DNA from 3 places in the Oribacterium sp. FC2011 genome. Region 3 is predicted to be linked to each of the others. Evidence: a T-box and tRNA genes for the amino acid it is inferred to sense, from the RefSeq annotation. Region 3 holds a T-box; the other regions hold tRNA genes.

Region 1 (7,655 bases), on a different contig from region 3:
CGACTTTTTATAGAGTTCCCCAAACTTACGCTGTTCCCAGGAAATATATGCTTTTTGTGAGCTCTAATGATTACCCAAAATAAAAAATACATCGTAAATCGTTGTAATCAGACTTACGATGTATAAAATCATAAAATACACTTTAGAAATACCTGTTGAAAAATGATTTTTTAGTTTTATTTTTAAACAAACATATCAGCAAGCACGGATTTCTTGACAATCCTTAACTTATCAAGCTTACGTTGATGAAGGGTGATAAGGTTGTCGAGAGTCTCAATATATCCCCCGATTGCCTTCTGCTCATTGTAAGAAGGAACCGGAATCATAATAGATTTCATTCCCTCAATATCAATACTTTTACCATCCCTAATACCATAAACATGCGGCTTCAATAAGACATCAATAAACCGTCTTGACCTGAAGAATGGATAATAGAATCTGCTATCAGTATTATCACCGTGAAAAGTGTGATAGGCTGGGCTTATTATGCCATCAGTATTGGCTTTTTCTAATCCGCCTTCAAAGGATCTGAGATGAACTATAAAGTCATCTTTCCTCACCATTTTATAGTTTGATAAGCTCGACTTATCATATTGTAAAGCTCGGTCAGATTCTTCTCTTAAAATGGTTCCGCCGCCCTGAATTATTGTGAGTGCCGGAAGCTCTTCATGGTTCTTTTCGGAGTATTCTTCAAATACTTCACCCAACTTACGCTGTTCCCAATCATCAGTAAAGCCGCCAATACGGATCTGGGGGACTTTTTCACCATTTTTAGGAAAACATTTTTCAAGCATGGATTTTTTGACGATCCTTAATTTATCAAGCTTACGTTGATGAAGGGTGATAAGGTTGTCAAAATGTTTTAAAAAATTAGCAATCCGTTCCTGCTCCTCAATAGTAGGCGGTAATATCATCGGAAAATCTTCCAAAATACCTGCTCCACTATTTTTCTGACCACCACCAATTTGAGTCGCTAAGAAATACTTTTTTCCGTAATCGGAATTAATATATTGGCATGCATAAAAAGGATTAGTTCCTTCTTTTAATCTAGCAATTAAAGTTGTAAATGTCTGTGAACCCTCGTATTTTTCAGGAACCACACATGCAGTTCCTGGATATCCGGTTCGTGCAACCAATAAATCATTTGCCTTTAATCGCTTGTTTACATATTTCTTTTCAAACTCTTCATCAATAAAAATTACATCAGAATCATCGAGATAATTCTCTTTAATATTCTGATTTCTAAACATTACAATGCCATCATCCGTATAGGCATGTGTGGCAGAATTAGCTATGCCAACAGTGATGTTTTCACATAACCCGGATAACTTACGCTGTTCCCAATCATCGCTAAACCCTTTGAATCTTATTTTCGGAATTTTTCTTTCATTCATTGACTGCTCCTCCCAGTAACAGTTGCAGTTCTTCGATTCCCTTCATATCAGCAGCAGAACCGGTTAATTCTGAAAGCATTTTTGAAAGAGATATTTCGGTTTCGTGGATATCTTTTTCGAGATCGCTCATGGTGATAGCGTATTTGGAAGAAAGATTCTCTATATTCTTGGTGAATCCATCCAGCATCTCACCGGACAGTTTCATGATCCCTGTGATTACAGGACTTGTCCATTTCTCATGAAGAAGCATATAAACTTGCTCATCCGAGAGGTTTTCTATTACCCGTTTAGTCTCAAGATGCAGTACTTCATCATTTTCTTTGATTTTTACTTTCAGATTCTTTTCTGTTGTGTTCAGTTCTTCTGCCTTGCGAAGGATTTCAATGAGACGAGTGTCCGTTGATGCATCAGCTTTCAGAATTTTGATCATTCCCTTTATGTTCTTTATCACAAAAGCATCATTTGTCTCATTCAGTGCATCAGATACAGTCTCTTTATCTTCTTCGCTTAATGACTCAAGAAGTTCGTCATATGACGATGGGATTTCGGCAAGCTTTTCCTGCATGTTCTTAAGCTCTGCCTTCTGTTCCGGTAAGCATATGTTTTGAACGAGTTCAAATGGAAGAACATGACCCTTCCAGCCTTCCTGCACTTCGGCATCCTTGCCATTCTTTTTCTTTATAACCATGTTCGGATCAACGATCTTTACCGCTGACATTCCTTCGGTCTGAATGATTTCAAGGTCTCCTGAAATCTCAGTAAACTTTGCTTCAAAAAGCTCATAAGCGGAATAAGGATCAAGGAGCGCAACATCTTCAAAGCGCTTGAAGATATTTGAAGCGACCAGCTCTTCAGTTTTAGCTATTGATAATGTCTCTGCATTATCAATCAGAGCTCCGTCCATATACTTTCCAAAATCTGCAAATGCTTCTGCATAGGCATCAAGGAACTGTTTAACTTCTGCATTATTTCTGATGGCAGATTTTATATCATCTGCCTTTAAATCAAGATATCCGTTTTCGACTGAGAAAAGCTCAGCCTTCAAAGATGGGAAAACTTTCCAGTAAGCCTCAAACTCTTCCAGCTCCTTTTCCGGAATCCCACCAAACATGGATGCATAAATATCATAGCTTTCGGCAGCCTCAGAAGAATCGACATAACGAGGGATGTTAAGGTTATAGTCATTGGCACGGATTTCTTCACGGCTTACAACCTTGGAATATTTATCGATGGACTTACGTTCCTTTACTGCATCAACGATTCTTCGTATATCGGAAGCCCTAAGTTTGTTATTTTTACCTTCCTTTGTAAAGTTCTTCGAAGCATCAATGATAAGAACGTCGGTGTTTTCTCTTTTCTGCCTGAGAACCATGATGATGGTAGGTATTCCGGTTCCGAAGAAGATATTGGCAGGAAGTCCAATGATAGCGTCAATGTTATTCTGCTCTATCAGATTCTTTCTTATAGCACCTTCTTCACCGCCTCGGAAAAGAACACCGTGAGGAAGAACGATGGTCATGATTCCATCCGGCTGAAGGTGATACAGGTCGTGAAGCAGGAAAGCATAGTCTGCTTTGGATTTAGGCGCAACACCGTATCTTGCATATCTGGCGTCGTTTTCTTTTCCTGAAGGATCCCACCTTTGAGAGTATGGAGGATTTGAGACCACTGCATCAACATAAAGTGGTTCATAAGTTCCCTGGGGATCAGATTCGTCGAAGTAAGGCCAGTCTTCTTCCAAAGTGTCACCATTTCTTGTGACAATGTTGTCAGGAAGGATACCCCGCATAACGAGGTTCATTCTTGTAAGGTTATAAGTATTGGCCTTCAACTCCTGAGCGTAATATCTTATTCGATTTGGATCCTCGATATACTTTGATGCGGTCTTACCGATGTTAATCAAGAGGCTTCCTGAACCTGACGTGGGGTCATAAATCTTGATTTCAGTTCTGCCCTTCAGGTAATCTGCAATAATTTCAGACATCAAAAGAGAAACTTCGTGGGGAGTATAGAACTCTCCGGCTTTTTTGCCGGCGTTTGCTGCGAAGTTTGAAATAAGATACTCGTATATGAAGCCAAGAACGTCATAGTCCTGTTTACCGTTCATAGGGATGTCGTTTATAAGCTGAATCAGGTCACTGACCGATTTAGTCTGGGACTTTGTATTTTCACCGAGCTTTGACAGACCGGTTTCCAAAGTGTTGAATATTCCCTCGAAAACCTTCTTGTGGGATGGTGAGATCAGACGGTTAAATGATGAAAGACCGGTCCTGACATTATCAACAGAGAAATCCGATCCCATATGTATCCAGGTTGAGAAAAGATCCTTGTAAGCTATAAAGTAACCGAGGCTTTGTTGTGCACTGGATTTGCTGGAATACTGATCTTCAGCTTCTTCATTTACATAATCTTTAATGCTATCAGCATCATAGCCTCTTTCGTAGAGCCACTGCTCTTCTTTGTCCGAAAGGTATTTATAAAAGATAAAGCCAAGAATATAGTCCTTATATTCGTTGGCTTCTATTTTTGAACGCATTTCGTTTGCGGATGCCCATATCTTTGCTGCAAGTTGTTGTTTATTCATTGGTAAAGCTCTCTTTCGTTAATTTTAGGCAATGCCATATATGATTATAACGGTTTAAATAGTGGGTTTCTATGGGATTTTAAGGAACGTGTTGAGATATAGATCATTTGCATACAAAATAATACTTCATTAAAAAGGCCTAGGAACACTTCAAAGCGAAGGATGGTACACAGTTTACCTCAGCTGTAGTAGGGGTAGATGTCCCGGTATGGGACGAGAAGGCATTGGAAAAGTGATTTTTCGGATGAGTATCGTAGAAATACAAAAGCCCGGTCGCATTTGGTTTGCGATCGGGCTTTATGCAATAAAAAAGCTGGTAACCGGAATCGGACCGGTGACCTCCGCACTACCAATGCGACGCACTACCGACTGTGCTATACCAGCATTTGCTCTCTCATGTGAGAACCTACTAAATTTAGCATAAGGACATGTCAATGTCAATATACAGTTGAAAAATTGATAAAGTTCAGCCGGTGGACCGAAACAGTTCAGCCGGTATGCCATATTTTCGCAGTGAACAAGGCATTACATTGACCCATATTCCGGTTACCAGCATTTGAGTCATCCTGAATGGCAGGTTATATTGACTTTATTTCAGGTAATCTGGATTTGGGTCATCCTGAATGGCAGGTTACATTGACTCAATTTCAGGTAATCAGCATTTAGGTCATCCTGAATGGCAGGTTACAATGACTCAATTTCAGGTAATCAGGATTTGGGTCATCCTGAATGGCAGGTTACATTGACTCAATTTCAGGTAATCAGGATTTGAGTCATCCTAAATGGCAGGTTATAATGACTCAATTTCAGGCAATCAGGATTTAGGTCATCCTGAATGGCAGGTTACATTGACTCAATTTCAGGCAATCAGGATTTAGGTCATCCTAAATGGCAGGTTACATTGACTTATATTCTGAATTCTGAGTTTTAAGGTCAATCAGTGGTTCCAATAACTCCGGATGGTGGGGAAAAGAGCCGACCAAGCTCTTCGCGAACCATTGCCGGCTGGATCGTCAGGGTTTCACAACAGCCTGCACCAATTCCTCGCAGATCTCCTGAACGGTCTTTCCGTCTGTTGAGATGATGATATCCGCAGCAGCTTCGTACTTTGCACTTCTCTTCTCCTGCAGGCTCCGGATGAAATCAACATTCATGTTGCCGTTGAGGATTGGGCGATCGCCTGAATCCTTAACTCTTTCGAGGGTGGTTTCGGGGGTTGCGGTAAGAAGAACTATGATGCTTCCCTTTTTCAGGTTTGTGACGTTTTCTTCACGAAGAACCGCTCCGCCTCCGCAGGAAATGATGATGCCGCTTGATTTCTGGAGGTCAAGGATGACCTCGCTCTCGCATTTTCTGAAATAGTCTTCACCGTGCTTTTCGAAGATTTCCTTTATGGGCATGCCTTCACAACGGACAATTTCCGCATCAGTGTCCACTTCTGTCATTCCAAGCATGTCTTTAAGGCAAGAGGAAACCGTGGATTTTCCTGCTCCCATAAAGCCGATGAGGGCAATGTTCTTTTTCTTCAGTTTTTCGAGGGTCTGAGGGTTTGTCACTTTGGTTTCCTCCTGTTTTAGATAAAATTATGCTTAATGAAGAAAAATTAGTGTAAAAGTTGTAATCGTTCAATCAACATATTTAATAAAAATCAAAGTTTATTTAGATTTTAAAGATGATCCCGTTTCTCCGGTTGACTTACTTTGCTGTTTTTCGAGAATGCAGTCAATCCTAAGGCAACAATATTATAGTCATGCCTTGGTGGAGCTGTTACTAATAGTTTTCCTCGCCTAAGTCATATATCAAAGTATTTTTCCTTCACGATCTCCACCGGCATCTTCTTTCCGGTCCAGAGCTCGAAGGCAGCAGCCCCTTGGTAAAGTAGCATGTACATGCCGTTAAAAGCATTGAGTCCACACTCCTCTGCCATTTCAAGAAGCTTTGTTTTCCGTGGGTTGTATATGACATCGGAAACCGTAAGTTTCTCATTCATTCCGGAGGCTCTGTCCGTAAGCCAGGAAGCATCCTTTATGAGATTTCCTTCCGGATTCGGTGCCATACCAACGTTTGTAGCATTGATGAGGAGCACAGATTCAGAAATCTCCCGTTTCATCACATCATCCTCGTAATCATAGACCGTGACCTTGCAGGAAGTAGACTCATGTATCTTTCTGATGGTTGACGCTGTTCTGTCTTTAAATCTGCTTCCGGCGCGTTCGAAAACAGAAATCTCACCGGCACCGTCAAGTGCAAGCTGGGTAAGTACCGCGATTCCGGCGCCGCCTGTTCCCAGCAGGGTGATTTTTTTGCCAATGTAATCGACCCCGGCCTGTCTCGCTGACTCCGTAAAACCGATTCCGTCGGTGGTGTGTCCTGTGACGGTTCCGTCATCCTCAATGACCACGGTATTTACGCTTTCAGCAATCTTTGCGGCTGTACTCAGTCTGTCGCAAAGGGATACCGCTTCTGTTTTAAGGGGCATGGTGAGGTTAAAGCCTCTCACTCCCATCTTCTTGAAACTGTCAAGAACGCCGCTGAGCTCCCCCTCTTTTACATCAAATGCAAGGTAGCAGTAGTCAAGGTCAAGCTGCTTAAAGCCTTCGTTATGCATAGCAGGAGAAAGGCTGTGAGCTACAGGACTGCCCAGGAGGCAGATCATTTTGGTTTTACCTGATATTTCCATGATAAATCACTTTCCGCTGTTAACTTCCGGAGAGTTTCCGTAAATTCTCCGGAATAAAATAAATGTCTCCCCTAGAATACCCTTTTTTTTCGCAAAATAAAAGCCGGGAAACATACCCGGCTTTTATAGCTCCTATTATGCTTGGTATCTTATACCTTATCCGTTAAGTCTCTGACGCACAATCTCATAGGCCAGAACACCGCAGGCCACAGAAGCATTGAGGGAATCAATGTTTCCGAACATAGGAATGGAGGCTACCATGTCACACTTCTCCTTTACGAGTCGTGATACGCCCTCTCCTTCATTTCCGATAACGAGACCGATGGCACCTTTCAGGTTCAGCTTATACATCTGCTCGCCATCCATATCGGCACAAACAAACCAAAGTCCTTCCTTTTTCAGATCTTCGATGGTCTGACCGATATTTGTAACCTTGGCAACCTTTGTGTATTCCAGGGCACCGGCTGAAGTTTTGGCAACTGTTGAGGTGAGTCCCACAGCACGTCTTTCGCGAATGATTACGCCGTGTGCGCCTGCAAGATTAGCCGTACGGATCATGGCACCGAGATTGTGAGGATCTTCTATTCCGTCCAGAATAAAAAGAAACGGGCTTTCATTTTTCTCCCTGGCATAGTCAAGTATTTCCTCAACTGTGCTGTAGTGGAAAGCTGCAAGATAAGCTATGGCACCCTGGTGTGAACCCTGACCGGCAATCTCATCGAGTCTTTCCTTTTTAACGAATTCCGGCTTGATACCGGCTTTCTTTGCTTCTCTTATGATGGTGGAAACAGGACCGTCATGAACACCATCCTGCAGGAACAGGCGGTCAACTGTCTTTCCTGCACGGAAGGCTTCGATAACCGGATTTCTGCCGATGATGGTAAATTGTTCGTCTCTCATATATAGACCTTTCAAAAGTTAATAATTTATATGTTGGTTTGAATATTTGTTGGTAAAATACCAAGCCCAACCAATTTGACAACTTTAAGATTCTTCG
Region 2 (7,655 bases), on a different contig from region 3:
AACCCGGAGAATCCCGTTATGGAGGTTCAGAACGGTTCCATAGATTTTGACAACGTAAGCTTTAAATATTCAAAAAAAGCGGAAAGATATGTTCTTTCAGACATTGACCTTCATATAAAGTCCGGAGAGACTATCGGTATCATCGGCGGCACAGGTTCCTCAAAGTCCTCCCTTATCCAGCTCATCCCTAGACTTTATGATGTGACTGAGGGTACTGTCAGAGTAGGAGGTCTGGATGTAAAGCAGTATGATCTCAAGACTCTTCGTGATCAGGTTGCGGTAGTGCTTCAGAAGAATGTCCTTTTCTCAGGTACTATCAAGGAAAACCTTCGCTGGGGAAATCCGAAGGCTACTGATGAGGAGATCATCGAAGCCTGCAAGCTTGCCCAGGCAGACGAGTTTGTTCAGAGATTCCCGGACAAGTACGATACCTACATTACTCAGGGCGGTACCAATGTTTCCGGAGGACAGAAGCAGCGCCTCTGTATCGCAAGAGCACTTCTTAAGAAACCAAAGGTTCTTATTCTCGATGACTCCACCTCGGCGGTAGATACAAAGACAGATGCGCTTATCAGAAAGGGCTTTAAGGAATTTATCCCGGAGACCACAAAGATAATCATTGCACAGCGTGTATCTTCTGTACAGGAGGCAGACCGAATCCTCATCCTTAAGGGTGGAAAGATACAGGATATCGGAAACCATGAGGAGCTTCTTTCAAGAAATACAACCTATCAGGAGCTTTACAAGGCACAGAATAAGGTGACCGAGGATACAGCACCTGCTTCAGATGCTGAAGAAAATAACGAAGGAGGTGTTAACTGATGGAAAAGAAAAGAACACTTCCGAATAGTAAGGTTATGGGCAGACTGATAAAGCTCTTGTTTTCATTCTACCCGAAGCTGATCCCATTTACCCTTGTATGTATATTTATAAATGCCATAGTAAGTGCCATACCATCAATGTTTCAGCAGAAGGTAATTGCAATCATTGAACAGAACTGGCAAAGCGGAGACTGGGATTCGGTATCTGGAGAGATTCTTGGTCTTGTGGCAACATTGGCGGTTCTCTATACAATTTCACTCCTTGCAGGTTTTGTCTACAACCAGTGCATGGCCATCATTACACAGGGTTCTCTCAAGAAGCTCCGTGTTAAGCTTTTTGACGAAATGCAGGATCTTCCCATAAGATATTTTGACAGTCATGAGCATGGAGATATCATGTCTTACTACACCAATGACGTTGATACTTTGAGACAGCTCATATCACAGTCAATTCCTCAGCTTATGGTTTCTGCCATCTCTGTTATCACTATTTTCTGCCTTATGATGTACTACAGCATCTGGCTTACAATCATCGTTGTTGGCGGCGTTTTCGTCATGACAAAGGTAGTAAAGAAGGTGGGCGGAGGCTCAGGAAAATACTTCATGAAGCAGCAGGCAGAACTTGGAAAAACCGAGGGCTTCATCCAGGAGATGATGAACGGACAGAAGGTCATCAAGGTCTTTAACCATGAAGAGGCTGCTAAAGCGGACTTCGATAAGGTAAATGATGAGCTCTTCAGGGTTGCGGAAAAGGCCAATAAATATGCCAATACCCTGATGCCGATCCTTGGAAATATCGGAAACATCATGTATGTTATTCTGGCTTTCGCCGGCGGGCTTTTGCTTTTTCTCAAGGTGCCGAACTTAAGCTTTAGCGGAATTGCTCTGGGCATAAGCATTACCGTTCCTTTCCTTGGAATGGAAAAGCAGTTTGCAGGTCAGATAGGCGGTATATCACAGCAGATCAATGCTATAGTAATGGGACTTGCGGGAGCAGGACGTATATTTGCTCTTATGGATGAAATGCCGGAAGAGGATGAGGGTTACGTGACTCTTGTAAGCTGCAAAGAGGAAAACGGTCAGATATCAGAAACTTCGGAGTCTACGGGAATGTGGGCATGGAAACGTGCTAAAGAGGATGGCAGTTTTGAGTACAGAAAGCTGGCAGGAGACGTAGTTCTCAAGGACGTGGATTTCTCCTATGACGGAAAACACTCAGTTCTTCACAAGGTTAATGTTTTCGCCCGTCCGGGACAGAAGGTTGCATTTGTTGGTGCCACCGGTGCAGGAAAAACCACCATTACAAACCTTATCAACCGTTTCTATGAGATACAGGAAGGTACCATCACCTATGACGGTATCGACATTAAGAAGATAAAGAAGGCGGATCTCAGACATTCCCTCGGAATCATCCTTCAGGACACTGTGCTTTTCACGGGAACTGTTATGGATAATATCCGTTACGGAAAGCTTGATGCCACAGATGAGGAGTGTATGGCTGCGGCAAGACTTGCGGGAGCCGATGATTTTATACAGAGACTTCCTGAGGGCTATAACACGAAGCTCCTGTCCAATGGTTCAAACCTGTCCCAGGGACAGAGACAGCTCATTTCAATCGCAAGAGCAGCAGTTGCAGATCCTCCTGTTATGATCATGGACGAGGCTACCTCATCCATCGACACACATACAGAGGCAATAGTTCAGAGAGGTATGGATGCCCTTATGGCAGGACGTACGGTATTTGTCATTGCCCACAGACTAAGCACTGTCCAGAATTCAGATGTCATCATGGTTCTCGATCACGGTAATATCATCGAGAGAGGTTCTCATGATGAGCTGATAGCTGCAAAGGGAAATTACTATCAGTTGTATACAGGTGCATTTGAACTTGAATAATTGAAGATATGATGGTATAAGTTTAAAGTCCATCTTCCGAACTTGAGGATAACAAGTGGAAGATGGACTTTAACTGCGCTTAGGGGAATAATATGGAGCGCTGAGCAATGGTCCATACCATTGAAAAAACTAATAATCTTAAGAGGTAAGCTTTGAGAGAGCAATCGGGGAATGATCACCTTAGGTCAAACTACAAAGGACCAAGGGCTGAGAGAAATATTGGGGAAAGAGATAAAAATGCGGGCCGGGTAAAAAAGACGGATCGCATAAAAAAGACGGGCCAGATAAAAAAGACGGGGCACGTAAAAAGGACAGTGAAGTATCCTAAAAGAGTATTACTGTCTGAAGGGGAAGTTGAAAGGTTTCTGGAATCAGACTATTACGGGGAAAGTTCTGAATATACAGGACCCGGGAGACAGATAAAAGTAGAGAGTATCGGAAAAACTCTGGGAATAGATAAAAGCGGTGACTATAGTATTGAGAAGGTTGATCGTTCGGATTTCGGCAGGAGCCGTAGAAAATCCGATGGAAAAAGGATAAATAAGAGGAAAAACCCAGATAAGAGAGACAGGACAGTTAAGAGTAATAACATTGAGAATAAAGAAGTTGATCTGATCTTCGGAGAAGACCTGACAAAGGATAAGACCGGGAAATATTTATTTGAAAAAACCGGGGTACATGCAGGCGATAATTCAAAAAGCAGTTTAAATCATGGTTCCGGCAGTGATTCAGTTGTTGATTCTGAGAGAACCAGAGTATTTTTAAATACCAGACAGAGCAACTATTCAGGTTCACGTTCCGAAAGAATCCTGCAAAGCCGGGAAAGAAGAGAAACAGAAGAAAGATTCAGCGATGTAAGACCTTATTTGGAAGAAGATGAAGAGGAAGAAAGACTTAAGGGGAGAAGCCGGTGGAAACTGCTTTTCCTGGCAATAGGTTTGTTCCTTGTGATATATGAGATCATTATGATCACAGTGATTACCCTGAAACCTCAGTCGGGGGACAAAGTAAGATCGGTTATGCTTCAGCTTCAAAGTGCCGCTGCAGACAAAAATAAAGGTGATGAAACGGCGAATGCTGAAGGAGAAATTTTAACAGAATCCACAGAGGCTGCTGCAGAGGAATCATCTGAGCCTGAGACATTAACAGAAGAAACCACAACTCATGTTAATGAAAGCGGCGCCGTTTTTGTGGAAAATCCTGTTATGACTGAGGAAGCCGGAGCCATAGGAGCGGCTGAATTTCAACCTGTGGAACTTATGTTTTCCGGAGATGTGTACCTCAGTGACCATGTAATGGAAGCATATCAGGCTTCCGGAAATATTACGGGAGTGGTTTCTCAGGCATACCTTGATGAAATAAAGTCGGCAGATTACTTTGTTGTCAATGAAGAATTTCCGTTCAGTAACAGAGGAACTCCGGCAGAGGATAAGCAGTACACCTTTGAGGTTGACCCTTCAAAAGTGGACATGTTTAAGGAAATGGGTATCAATCTTGTTACCCTGGCCAATAATCATACTCTGGATTTTGGAACGGATGCCCTTCTGGATACTCTTGATACTTTGGATAAAGCCGGGATCAGTCATGTGGGAGCCGGAGAGAATATAGAAGAGGCATCAGAGCCTGTCATGGTAAACATTAAGGGCAGGAAGATTGCTTTTATCGGAGCAACCAGAGTTATGCCGGTAGGGGAATGGGAAGCAGGTAAAACATCACCGGGGCTTCTGTCAGCCTACGACCCATCAAACCTGATTGAAGAGATTGGGCAGGCTAAAGAGCAGGCTGATCTTGTTGTGGTTTATATTCACTGGGGAGAAGAAAGTAAGGAGATGCCTAATGAGATTCAGACGACATTGGCCCATGATATAGTGGACGCCGGTGCTGATCTTGTTGTGGGAGCTCACCCTCATGTTCTCCAGGGAATTGAGTTTTATAAAGATGTTCCTATCGTATACAGCCTTGGAAACTTTGTATTCGGAAGTTCCATACCGAGGACGGCACTTCTTAAGGTGACTGTCGATGAGACCATGGAAGGTGCGGAAGACCTGAAGCTGCAGCTTATTCCCGGAAAATCCTCGGCAGGATATACAAGAACCCTGTCGGATTCAGCAGACAAGGCGGAACTTTATTCCTACATTGAGAGCATTAGTACAGGAATCTCCATTGGCGAAGATGGTACAGTAACTGCATCGCAATAATTCTCATGTGACAGTAACTACCGGTGAGCAGCAGACAGCTACAATGGGGACGGGGCTGACTGTTATATCAGTGAAGATTTTTCTTTATGTGAGAATGCCATCATTGGTTGACAACCCCTTTTAAAATCGGTAAACTTATGTGGCATGAAAAACGAAGGGCAGAAAACCGTTTCTGCCCGGGTTGGCTACTGTAGCACAGTCGGTAGTGCATCTGATTCGTAATCAGAAGGTCACCGGTTCAAGTCCGGTCAGTAGCTCGATATTCTCTTGTGACAGCAGTATTGCCAATCAAACCATTTTGGCTACCGTTAAATCGTAAAGTGAATATTACCGAAGACAGGTCCTGGTTCCGGATGCGAGGAATCAGGACATTTTTTTGGCTATAAATAAAATATATACCTCGCCTACTTGCATATATAAACCCTTTAAGGTTAAACTAGGAAAGTCGTTGTGGAAAAATTTTTATAGGAGTCATATGAAAAATATTAAAAAAATTGTCACCGGCGTGCTCACAGTAATGATGATCACAGCAGCATCCGGCCTGGCATTTGCAGATAATAATGATATCACATGGATGGACGCCAACAACGATGGCGTTTCAGAACCTTATTATTTCAATGTTGATGGGACTTTTACATTGGCCTCAAACTGGGGAGATGTAAACACGTCATTTTCTTTTTCGCTGGGTGATTCAGCCCAAAGTAAAGCTGTAGGAGAGACTTCCGATGCCAACACAGGCTCCGTGGAGGCAGCCGTTTCTACACCGGCCATGAATATGACCCCGGGTGCCACAGCTTCCTCAGGTCAGTCTGATGCCTCAGCAGAGGTCAGCACAAACACTGCCGGACGTAAGGATATAGTGAATTTTGCGAGACAGTACGTAGGTGTCGGTGTTTTAAGATATGGAACAGGCAACAGCCTCAGCGGTCCGGCGGATTGCTCAGGATTCACACAGGCTGTATACAGAACCTTCGGTATCTCACTTCCGAGAAGCTCCAGAGAACAGGCTGCAAGCGCTCCAAAATATGTAACAGAGGCAGAGATGCTTCCCGGCGACCTGATTTTCTACGGCAGCAGTATTGGCAGTGTCAGACATGTAGCCATCTACACCGGAGATAATTCCATTGTTCACGCTACTAACAGCCGACGCGGATGGGTATTTGAGGATGCAGGCAGCAGTGCTATACACTATGAAAATATAGCTGCCATCGGAAGATACTGGTAAATTGTATAGAGCCTATCAGATCTCAGTCTGAGTGTCAGATATTCAGGCTCAAAAATCAGCGTTAACGGATAAGTTAAGATAAAGATGCAGTTTCCTTCGGGAGACTGCTTTTTTTGTAGCTTTATATGCTATAATTCTAAACGTACATTTTCTTAAAGAAGGACAGAGAATAATGTTTTTTATTTTTGGAATCAATAACGGTCGCAAGGACCTGGAATATAATCAGCAGATGACTTGTGATGTATGCGGGAGGATGGGGAGATTCAAGGTTTTTATGACCTATATGACATTAACCTTGTTTTTTATTCCTGTATTTAAGTGGGGGAAGACTTACTACGTGGAAACCTCCTGCTGCGGATCCCTGTATGAGCTCAGACCTGAGATCGGAAAAGCCATTGAATGGGGTGATAATGTTTCCATCAGTACAAATGACCTGTATCTGAGACAGCGCGGGGCAGGAGCAAAAAGTGAAAAGACTACAACAAAAATCTGCTATGGCTGTGCTTATGAGACTTCTGAGGATTTTGAATACTGCCCGAAGTGTGGGAAGAAGTTTTCAGAAGATAGATATGATTCTTGATTTTACTGTGAGGATGATGTGATATGGAATTGAGTTCAGCAGCTTTAGGACCGCTTTTGAACCTGGCGGTTTTTATAATAATAGGTGGTTTCATTTCTTATAAGATATGGAGATTTCGAAGATCCATCATGGGACAGGCACTGCAAATCCTGGCAAGGTCCATTGTGACCGGTGAAGGCATTACGGACGAAGAGGAAACATCCGCAACACCAAAGTCACTGTCTTCAATGGATTCACTTTACATTCCGAGGATAGAAAAGGACTTTCCGGAGTTCAGCTGGAATGAGTGGAGGTCACGTATCCAGAATGCAGTGGTTCTCAGAATGCAGGCAATTGATGAAAGGGCTCCTGAGCTTCTTAGCGAGTACCCGGTAATTATGAAAGAAGTTGAGACTCTCATAACAAACGATAGTGAAGTTTCTTCCGGGATGGCATACTCTGAGGATAAGCTTGAATACAAAAACAGATATGCTTATAAGACTGTGGTTTCAGGTTACTTACGGGGAGCAGGAGCCTGCACCATACATGCCCAGACTTCAGCCAGCTATGAACGAAAAGTTAAGGTGGGTACCAAAGCCAATGCTTCCAAAGAGTCAGATTCAGGCTGGAAGATGAGAAAGATTCAGACTGTTTTCCATACGGAGCTTGTGTATGTTCAGGATGCTGAGAAAACCCAGGGAAAGATGTTAGGCTATAATTGTCCTAATTGCGGAGCGCCTGTTAAGGGCCTCGGATCGAAAGTATGCCCATATTGCGGCACCGGACTGGAATCCTTAAACATCAGGGTCTGGACCATCAATAAGATAGTTGAAGACAGGAAATAATGATAAGTCATGGAGGTAACATATGAGATTCAGTAAATTTTCAGCGAAGATTCTTTTGACACTTTTAGTCACAGAATCAATGACTGTTCAGGCATTTGCGGGAGTAAAAGC
Region 3 (7,655 bases):
GATAATGATTTCTCCCTTGACGATTATGGCTTTGTGGGAGAACTGGGCCTGGACGGCAGGATACGACATGTTAACGGAATCCTGCCCATCGTAACAGAAATGAAAAAAGCCGGCTTAAAAGGCGCCGTTGTCCCCAGAGCTGATATCCAGGAAGCTCTGGTAGTCTCCGGGATGGATATCCTTGGTGTGGAGGACCTCATTGATCTCTGCACCATCATCGCAAGCAGAGAAAGCTTTTTAAATCATCCCAGGGAAACACCCATGATACAAAAATCCGAAGAGTCTTACGATGTGGATTTTTCAGATATCCACGGCCAGTCTTTTTCGGTAAGAGCAGCACTGATCGCCGCTTCAGGCGGACATAACCTGCTTCTTTCAGGAGTCGCCGGCTCCGGCAAGACCATGATTGCAAGACGAATCCCTACCATACTTCCCGAACTAACAAGAGAAGAGAATATCGAAATCACCAAAGTCTATTCCATAGCAGGACTCCTTCCCGAAGGTTCAGCTCTTATGAACCGTCGTCCCTTCAGAACACCTCATCACACCATTACCACGCCGTCTCTCGTTGGCGGTTCCTCACCCTCAGGCGTTGTGCCCGGGGAGATAGCATTGGCGTCAAAGGGCGTACTTTTTCTGGACGAGCTTCCCCTGTTTTCAAAATCTTCAATAGAAGCCCTCAGACAGCCTCTGGAAGAAAAAAAGGTGGTCATAAACCGCCTGAACGGCAGCTTCCTGTACCCGGCAGATTGTATGCTGGTGGCAGCCATGAATCCATGTCCCTGCGGTTATTACCCGGACAGAAACAAATGCCACTGTACCGAAAACCAGATCCGGCACTATCAGAGAGGCATATCCAAACCCATTCTGGAACGAATCGACCTCTGCGTCGAAGCCTCCCCCGTAACATTCGAAGAGGCTATCAGCACTGAAGCCTCCGTAAGCTCCGCAGAATTAAGGAAGCAGGTTCAAAAAGCCCGGGCTATCCAGAAAGAACGATTTAAAAACTACAGTCACCTTCATGTTAATGCTGACATGGGTGCAAAAGATATAGAAAAGTTCTGCCCGTTGAATGATGAGAGTAAAAGATTCATAGGAAAGATCTTTGAGCTCAAATCCCTTTCCATGAGAACCTATCATAAGGTACTTAAAGTAGCCAGAACCATAGCGGACCTTGAGGGAGCGGAGGACATAAGCATTAGCCATCTGAGCGAAGCTGTAAGCTACCGGGGACTGGAGGATCACCTGTACGGTGCTGCTGAGACCGAATGTGTACATCCGATCCCTTCGGGAAACGGCGGAAAAAAATTCTCTAACATAACCTCCAGGGCTAAAAGCAAGTACGGATTCACAAAACCGTCAGGATACGACGGACCATCAGGATCAAACCCCCGTACCACAACAAAGCATGGTCGAACTTCCGTAATTGAATCTAAAAAACTGCTTGAAAGGGGGTTCAGCCTATGACAGCTCAGGACATTAATTTTAAAAATGAAATCCGGGAACTTACACCTTTGGACAGAGAATACCCAGAGAGATTACGCCAGATACAAAATCCACCGACTACACTTTATATAAAAGGCCAGTTGCCTCCAGACGACCTGCCGACGGTTGCCATCATCGGTTCCAGAACCTCAACGGAATACGGAATAGATGTGGCGAGGACTTTTGGCCGAGTGCTTGCATCCCGGGGCGTAGGCATCGTCAGTGGCATGGCCCTGGGAGCCGACAGCGCAGGACAGTGGGGCGCTCTTGACGGAAAAGGAAGCACGTATGCAGTTCTCGGCTGCGGAATAAACATCTGTTATCCCGCAAGAAACTACCGGCTTTACGATGAAATATTAAAAAATGGCGGCGGAATAATGTCGGAAGTCCCACTGGACTCACCTCCGCTTCCAAAACAATTCGCCTCCAGAAACAGAATCATATCCGCGCTTTCCGACATTGTAATAGTGATTGAGGCCAGAGAACGCTCCGGTACCTTCATCACCGTAAACAACGCCCTCGAACAGGGTAAACAAGTCTTCGCCCTTCCCGGACGCATCACCGACCCCCTGTCAAAAGGCTGTCTCCAACTCATAAAAGAAGGTGCCGAAATCCTGACTTCCCCCGAAGACATCCTTGAGTACCTCCACCTGAAAACCCAAGGCGAGCAGCTGATCCTTGAAAAAGACACCTCCGTACTGAGCCCAAAACAAAAAGCTGTCTACGACATCCTGGAAACCGACGCCGCCCATCTCGACACCCTCGTCCCGAAATGCGGACTACCCGTCCCGGAGCTGACCGCAGTCCTACTGGAACTTGAAATCCTAGGTTTCTCCGAATGCACGAAAACAGGATTCTACAGAAGAAAAATCTCGTTATAAATGAAAATTATTGACAAGACTCTTTCAGAGCAATAGAATAGTGCCGTCTTTAAATTTTAACTTCCGAACCGGAAGTGCCTTAAATCGTTGACGAGGACAGTAGCTTTTTCAGCCTGCTTCAGAGAGGAGCCGTTTGGTGCGAGGCTTCGCAGAAGAAAACGTGAAAACCACCTCCGAGAGGTCTTTAATCAGACCCGTTGATCACGTTATAATCAGAAAAAGTGGTTGTTGTATAACGCAGCAGCAATTTGGGTGGAACCGCGAACTTATCGTCCCAATCTATGACTACAGTCATGGGTTGGGACGTTTCATTATAAAAAAAGCTTCCCCAAAGAGCTTTTCTGTCTAAACAAAGGAGAACCAAAATGGAAAAAGAAGAGATTTTAAAGGTGTATCGTCATTCTCTTGCACACATCCTTGCAAAGGCTGTCATCGAAATCTACGGCAAAGAAGTACAGTATGCAATCGGACCGGAGATCGAAGACGGAGCTTACTATGACTTTGCATTACCCGAGGGTAAGACAATAACCGACAAGGATTTCAAGCAGATTGAAAACAAAATGCGCGAGATCATAAAGAGAAGAGAGGACTGGACCCGTAAGGAAGTATCAAAGGCTGAAGCCCTTGACATCTTCAAGGATCAGAAGTTCAAGACCGAGCTTATCAATGATCTTCCTGAGGACGAAATCATTACCATCTACTATACAGGCGAAGATTATGTTGACCTCTGCCGCGGACCTCACGTAGACAATTCACAGGAGCTTATGAGCGCAGCCTTCGAGCTTCACGCAGCTTCCATGGCTTACTGGAGAGGCGACGAGAAGAGAGACAAGCTTCAGAGAGTATACTTCTATGCATTCCCAAACAAGGATGAGCTCAAGCAGCACATCAAGATGATCGAGGAAGCAAGAGAGCGCGACCACAAGAAGATCGGTGCTCAGCTCGAGCTTTTCATGTTTGACGAGACCGCTCCCGGTATGCCATACTGGCTCCCACGCGGATGGGTAATGTATCAGACTCTCCTTAAGTACAGCCGCGAGCTTCAGAAGGCTCACGGATATACAGAGATCTCAGCTCCGCTTATCAACAACAAGAAGCTCTGGCTCATCAGCGGACACTGGGCACATTATCTCAACAATATGTTCATAGTTCCCGGTATCGAGGGTCACCTCGCAGCAGACGCTGATATCAATGGCGTTATCGAGAACCTTAAGAATCAGGAAGAGGCTCCTAAGGCTGTAAAGATCATGGCAGGTTCCGTTGTTTACAACCGTGAGAACCTTGATACCATGGCAGCAAAGCCCATGAACTGTCCCAATGCCATGATGACCTTCAAGCGCAAGAACCGTTCCTACAAGGAGCTTCCAATCCGTTACAGCGAGTACGACGTTCTTCACCGTAAGGAGAAGTCAGGTCAGATGAACGGACTTTTCCGTGTACAGGAGTTCCGTCAGGATGATGACCATACATTCGTAATGGAATCTCAGATCAAGGACGAGATCAAGGATATCATTGCAATCGCAGATGAGATTTACACAACCTTTGGTGTAACCTACCGTGCAGAGCTTTCAACACGTCCGGATGACTTCATGGGTGACATCGAGGTTTGGAACCAGGCTGAAGCTGACCTTAAGGAGATCCTTACAGAGCAGTACGGCGAGAACGGATTCGAGATCAATGAAGGCGACGGTGCATTCTACGGTCCTAAGATCGACCTTCAGATCAAGGATGCCCTCGGAAGAGAATGGCAGTGCGGAACTATCCAGCTTGACTTCCAGCTTCCTCACAACTTCGGTCTCACCTACATCAATGACCAGGGTGAGTCTGTTATGCCTGTAGTTATCCATCGTGCCATCTACGGTTCACTTGAGCGTTTCATCGGTATTGTCATCGAGAACTTCAAGGGAATGTTCCCGTTCTGGCTTAACCCATATCAGGTAGGTATCGTTCCTATCCGTGAGAACCACAATGAATATGCAAAGAAGGTTGAAGAGGCTCTTACAGCAGCAGGCGTTCGTGTTGAGGCTGATTACTCAGACAACAATATGAAGACCAAGATCAAGGGCTTCAAGAACTTTAAGGATCCTTATATCCTGGTTCTCGGAGATAAGGAGGCTGAGGAGAATACTGTTTCCATCAATATCCGCGGAACCAACAAGCAGGTTCAGAATGTTCCTCTTGATAAGTTCGTTGAGATCTGTAAGAAACTTAATACAGAGCATACTCTTGAGCTTCCGGAGAACTTCGACTGATCACATAAATACATATAAAGGTAATTCATAGATGTCAAATAGCTTAATCATCGTTGAGTCTCCTGCAAAGGTAAAGACCATAAAAAAATTTCTTGGAAAAACTTATACCGTGGATGCCACCATGGGTCATCTCATAGATATGCCGAAGAGTTCTCTCGGTGTAGATGTGGAGAATGGTTACGAACCTAAGTACATAACCATCCGCGGTAAAGGTGAGCTTCTTTCAAAGCTGAAAAAAGAAGCAAAAAAAGCCGATAAAATATATCTCGCAACTGACCCGGACCGCGAGGGAGAGGCCATCAGCTGGCATCTCAAAAACGAGCTTGATAAGGATGCTTCCAACAGAAACAAAATATCACGTATCACCTTTAACGAGATAACAAAGAATGCGGTTAAGAATGCAATCAAGAGCCCCAGAGATATTGACATGGATCTCGTTAATGCCCAGCAGGCCCGCAGAGTCATAGACCGTTTGGTGGGTTATACCATCAGTCCCTTATTATGGAAGAAAATCCGTAAGGGACTTTCCGCAGGACGTGTACAGTCTGTAGCGCTTCGCATGATCTGCGACCGTGAAGCAGAAATTGCAGCCTTCACACCTGAAGAGTACTGGTCACTTGATGCCCACCTTCTTCATGGCAAAAAGAAATTAACTGCAGCCTTTTACGGCAAAGATAAAAAAATGCCTCTGCCGGATGAAGCGTCCGTTGACGATGTCATAAAGCATATCGGTAAAACAGATTTCACTATTTCCGATATCAAAAAATCCGAACGCAGAAAGAAAGCCCCTCTGCCTTTTACTACAAGTACCATGCAGCAGGAGGCAGCCAAGTCTCTCGGATTTGCAACAAGCAAAACCATGAAGCTTGCCCAGACTCTCTACGAGGATGGTTACATAACCTATCTTCGTACCGACAGTACCCGTATCTCGGTTGAAGCCGATGCAGCTGCAAAAATCTTCATATCCGATAAATACGGTGAGGAATACGTAAACGGCGGTTCACAGGATGCCCGCAAGCCTCAGGAACCGGAAGTAAAGATCCAGGATGCTCACGAAGCTATCCGTCCTACAGATCTTGACATGACACCGGAAGAGGCTAAAGCAAAGCTCCAGAGAGATGAAGCCCGTCTTTATACTCTTGTATACAAGCGTTTTCTCGCAAGCCGCATGACTTCTGCAGTTTACGACACCGAATCCGTAAAGCTTGATGCCAAGGGTTATGTATTTACATTAAACGGATCAAAGCTTAAGTTTGACGGTTTCCTGTCTGTATACATGTCAGAAGAGGATAAGGCCGATAAGGATGTATCCCTTCCGGAAATGAAGGAAGGCGAAAAACTCAGTTTCCAGAGTTTTGATAAGGAACAGCATTTTACCCAGCCTCCTGCTCACTACACAGAGGCTTCTCTTGTAAAGACACTGGAAGAAGACGGTATCGGCAGACCTTCTACTTATGCTCCTACCATCGGCACACTGCTGGCAAGAAGATATATCACAAAGGAAAAGAAGAATATCTTCGTCACAGAGCTTGGACAGGCTGTAGATGACATGATGCAGAAGAATTTTCCGACCATTGTGGATACAGCTTTCACTGCCAACATGGAATCACTTCTGGATACTGTTGCAAACGGCAACATCAGCTGGAAGACCCTGGTTGAGAATTTTTATCCGGATCTGTCACAGGCAGTTGAAAAGGCTCATCAGGAGGTTGAAAAGATCACCATCCGTGATGAAGAAACAGACATCGAGTGCGACAAATGCGGACGCAGGATGGTTATCAAGTACGGACCTCACGGTAAGTTCCTTGCATGTCCGGGATTCCCTGAATGCATGAACACCAAACCCTATGTGGAATACGCCGGCTTTATATGTCCGGATTGCGGTTCCGAATGTGTAAAACGCCGTTCCAAGAAAGGACGTATTTTCTACAGCTGTTCAAATTATCCGGAGTGCAATTACATGACCTGGAACAAACCAAAAGAAGCAACAGCAGGGGAGAAGAAGGACGGCGAGATCATGTGCTGACCGGAAAGCTTCCGATTCAAGCCGGCCCACCGTCTGAACTGTTACGGGTCTTGCAAAGTTGTCACTTATACCTCCAAAATTAAGTTGACACAAAATAAAATACTATGTTATATTACAAGTCGCGTTTAAAAAGCGCGACTTTTGTGTATCTGCAAAAGTAACATTATAAAGCACATCTGAACGAAAACCGGAATGGTACCTGAGAATACAGGCGACGACGGTGAGCACACACGTTCAGGTGGAAGATTTTAACCAGGAGGTATTTAAAATGAGTGCAATTGGAATGAAGCAGCTCCTTGAGGCTGGCGTACACTTTGGTCATCAGACAAGAAGATGGAACCCTAAGATGGCTCCTTACATCTACACAGAGCGTAATGGTATCCACATCATCGATCTTCAGCAGACAGTAAAGATGGTTGACGATGCATACAACGCTATGGTTAAACTTGTACAGGACGGTGGTACTGTTCTTTTCGTTGGTACAAAGAAGCAGGCTCAGGATGCAGTTAAGTCAGAGGCTCTTCGTTGCGGCGAGTTCTATGTAAACGAGAGATGGCTTGGCGGTATGCTTACAAACTTCAAGACAATCCAGACTCGTATCGATCGTCTTAAGGAGATCGAGAAGATGGCTGAGGACGGTACATTCGATGTTCTTCCTAAGAAGGAAGTAGCTCTTATCAAGAAGGAGTGGGACAAGCTTGAGGCTAACATCGGTGGTATCAAGGATATGAAGCAGATTCCTGATGCAATCTTCGTAGTTGATCCTAAGAAGGAGAAGATCTGCGTTAAGGAAGCTCGCACACTTGGAATCACACTTTTCGGTATCGCTGATACAAATGCTGATCCTGAGGAGCTTGATTATGTTATCCCGGGAAATGATGACGCTATCCGCGCCATCAAGCTTATCGTAGGCAAGATGGCTGATGCTGTTATCGAGGCTAAGCAGGGCGAGATGACTGAGGAAGAGGCAGCAGCTGCTACAGCTGGTGACGATTCTGTAGTTGCAGAGGC

Evidence for each region. The T-box of region 3 lies ahead of T357_RS0112045 (threonine--tRNA ligase). A T-box ahead of a tRNA ligase gene usually reads a tRNA of that ligase, here a tRNA-Thr.
Region 1: it has a tRNA-Thr gene. The T-box ahead of T357_RS0112045 (threonine--tRNA ligase) is inferred to sense a tRNA for this amino acid. The anticodon was not compared.
Region 2: it has a tRNA-Thr gene. The T-box ahead of T357_RS0112045 (threonine--tRNA ligase) is inferred to sense a tRNA for this amino acid. The anticodon was not compared.

The regions. Positions count from the first base shown of each region.
Region 1 is NZ_JNJM01000017.1:81,390-89,044, reverse strand. It holds gene T357_RS20450 (restriction endonuclease subunit S) at 183-1,394, opposite strand; gene T357_RS0113855 (type I restriction-modification system subunit M) at 1,387-3,978, opposite strand; tRNA gene T357_RS0113850 (tRNA-Thr) at 4,290-4,362, opposite strand; gene T357_RS0113845 (shikimate kinase) at 4,992-5,534, opposite strand; gene aroE (shikimate dehydrogenase) at 5,771-6,658, opposite strand; gene rlmB (23S rRNA (guanosine(2251)-2'-O)-methyltransferase RlmB) at 6,815-7,558, opposite strand; gene T357_RS0113825 (Mini-ribonuclease 3) at 7,643-7,655, opposite strand, start outside.
Region 2 is NZ_JNJM01000022.1:1,476-9,130, forward strand. It holds gene T357_RS0114790 (ABC transporter ATP-binding protein) at 1-822, shown strand, start outside; gene T357_RS0114795 (ABC transporter ATP-binding protein) at 822-2,717, shown strand; gene T357_RS21280 (CapA family protein) at 3,032-4,915, shown strand; tRNA gene T357_RS0114805 (tRNA-Thr) at 5,100-5,172, shown strand; gene T357_RS20495 (C40 family peptidase) at 5,391-6,140, shown strand; gene T357_RS0114815 (zinc ribbon domain-containing protein) at 6,313-6,720, shown strand; gene T357_RS0114820 (zinc ribbon domain-containing protein) at 6,744-7,544, shown strand; gene T357_RS0114825 (polysaccharide deacetylase family protein) at 7,567-7,655, shown strand, end outside.
Region 3 is NZ_JNJM01000014.1:5,608-13,262, forward strand. It holds gene T357_RS0112035 (YifB family Mg chelatase-like AAA ATPase) at 1-1,467, shown strand, start outside; gene dprA (DNA-processing protein DprA) at 1,464-2,366, shown strand; T-box leader at 2,445-2,646, shown strand; gene T357_RS0112045 (threonine--tRNA ligase) at 2,732-4,618, shown strand; gene topA (type I DNA topoisomerase) at 4,650-6,644, shown strand; gene rpsB (30S ribosomal protein S2) at 6,913-7,655, shown strand, end outside.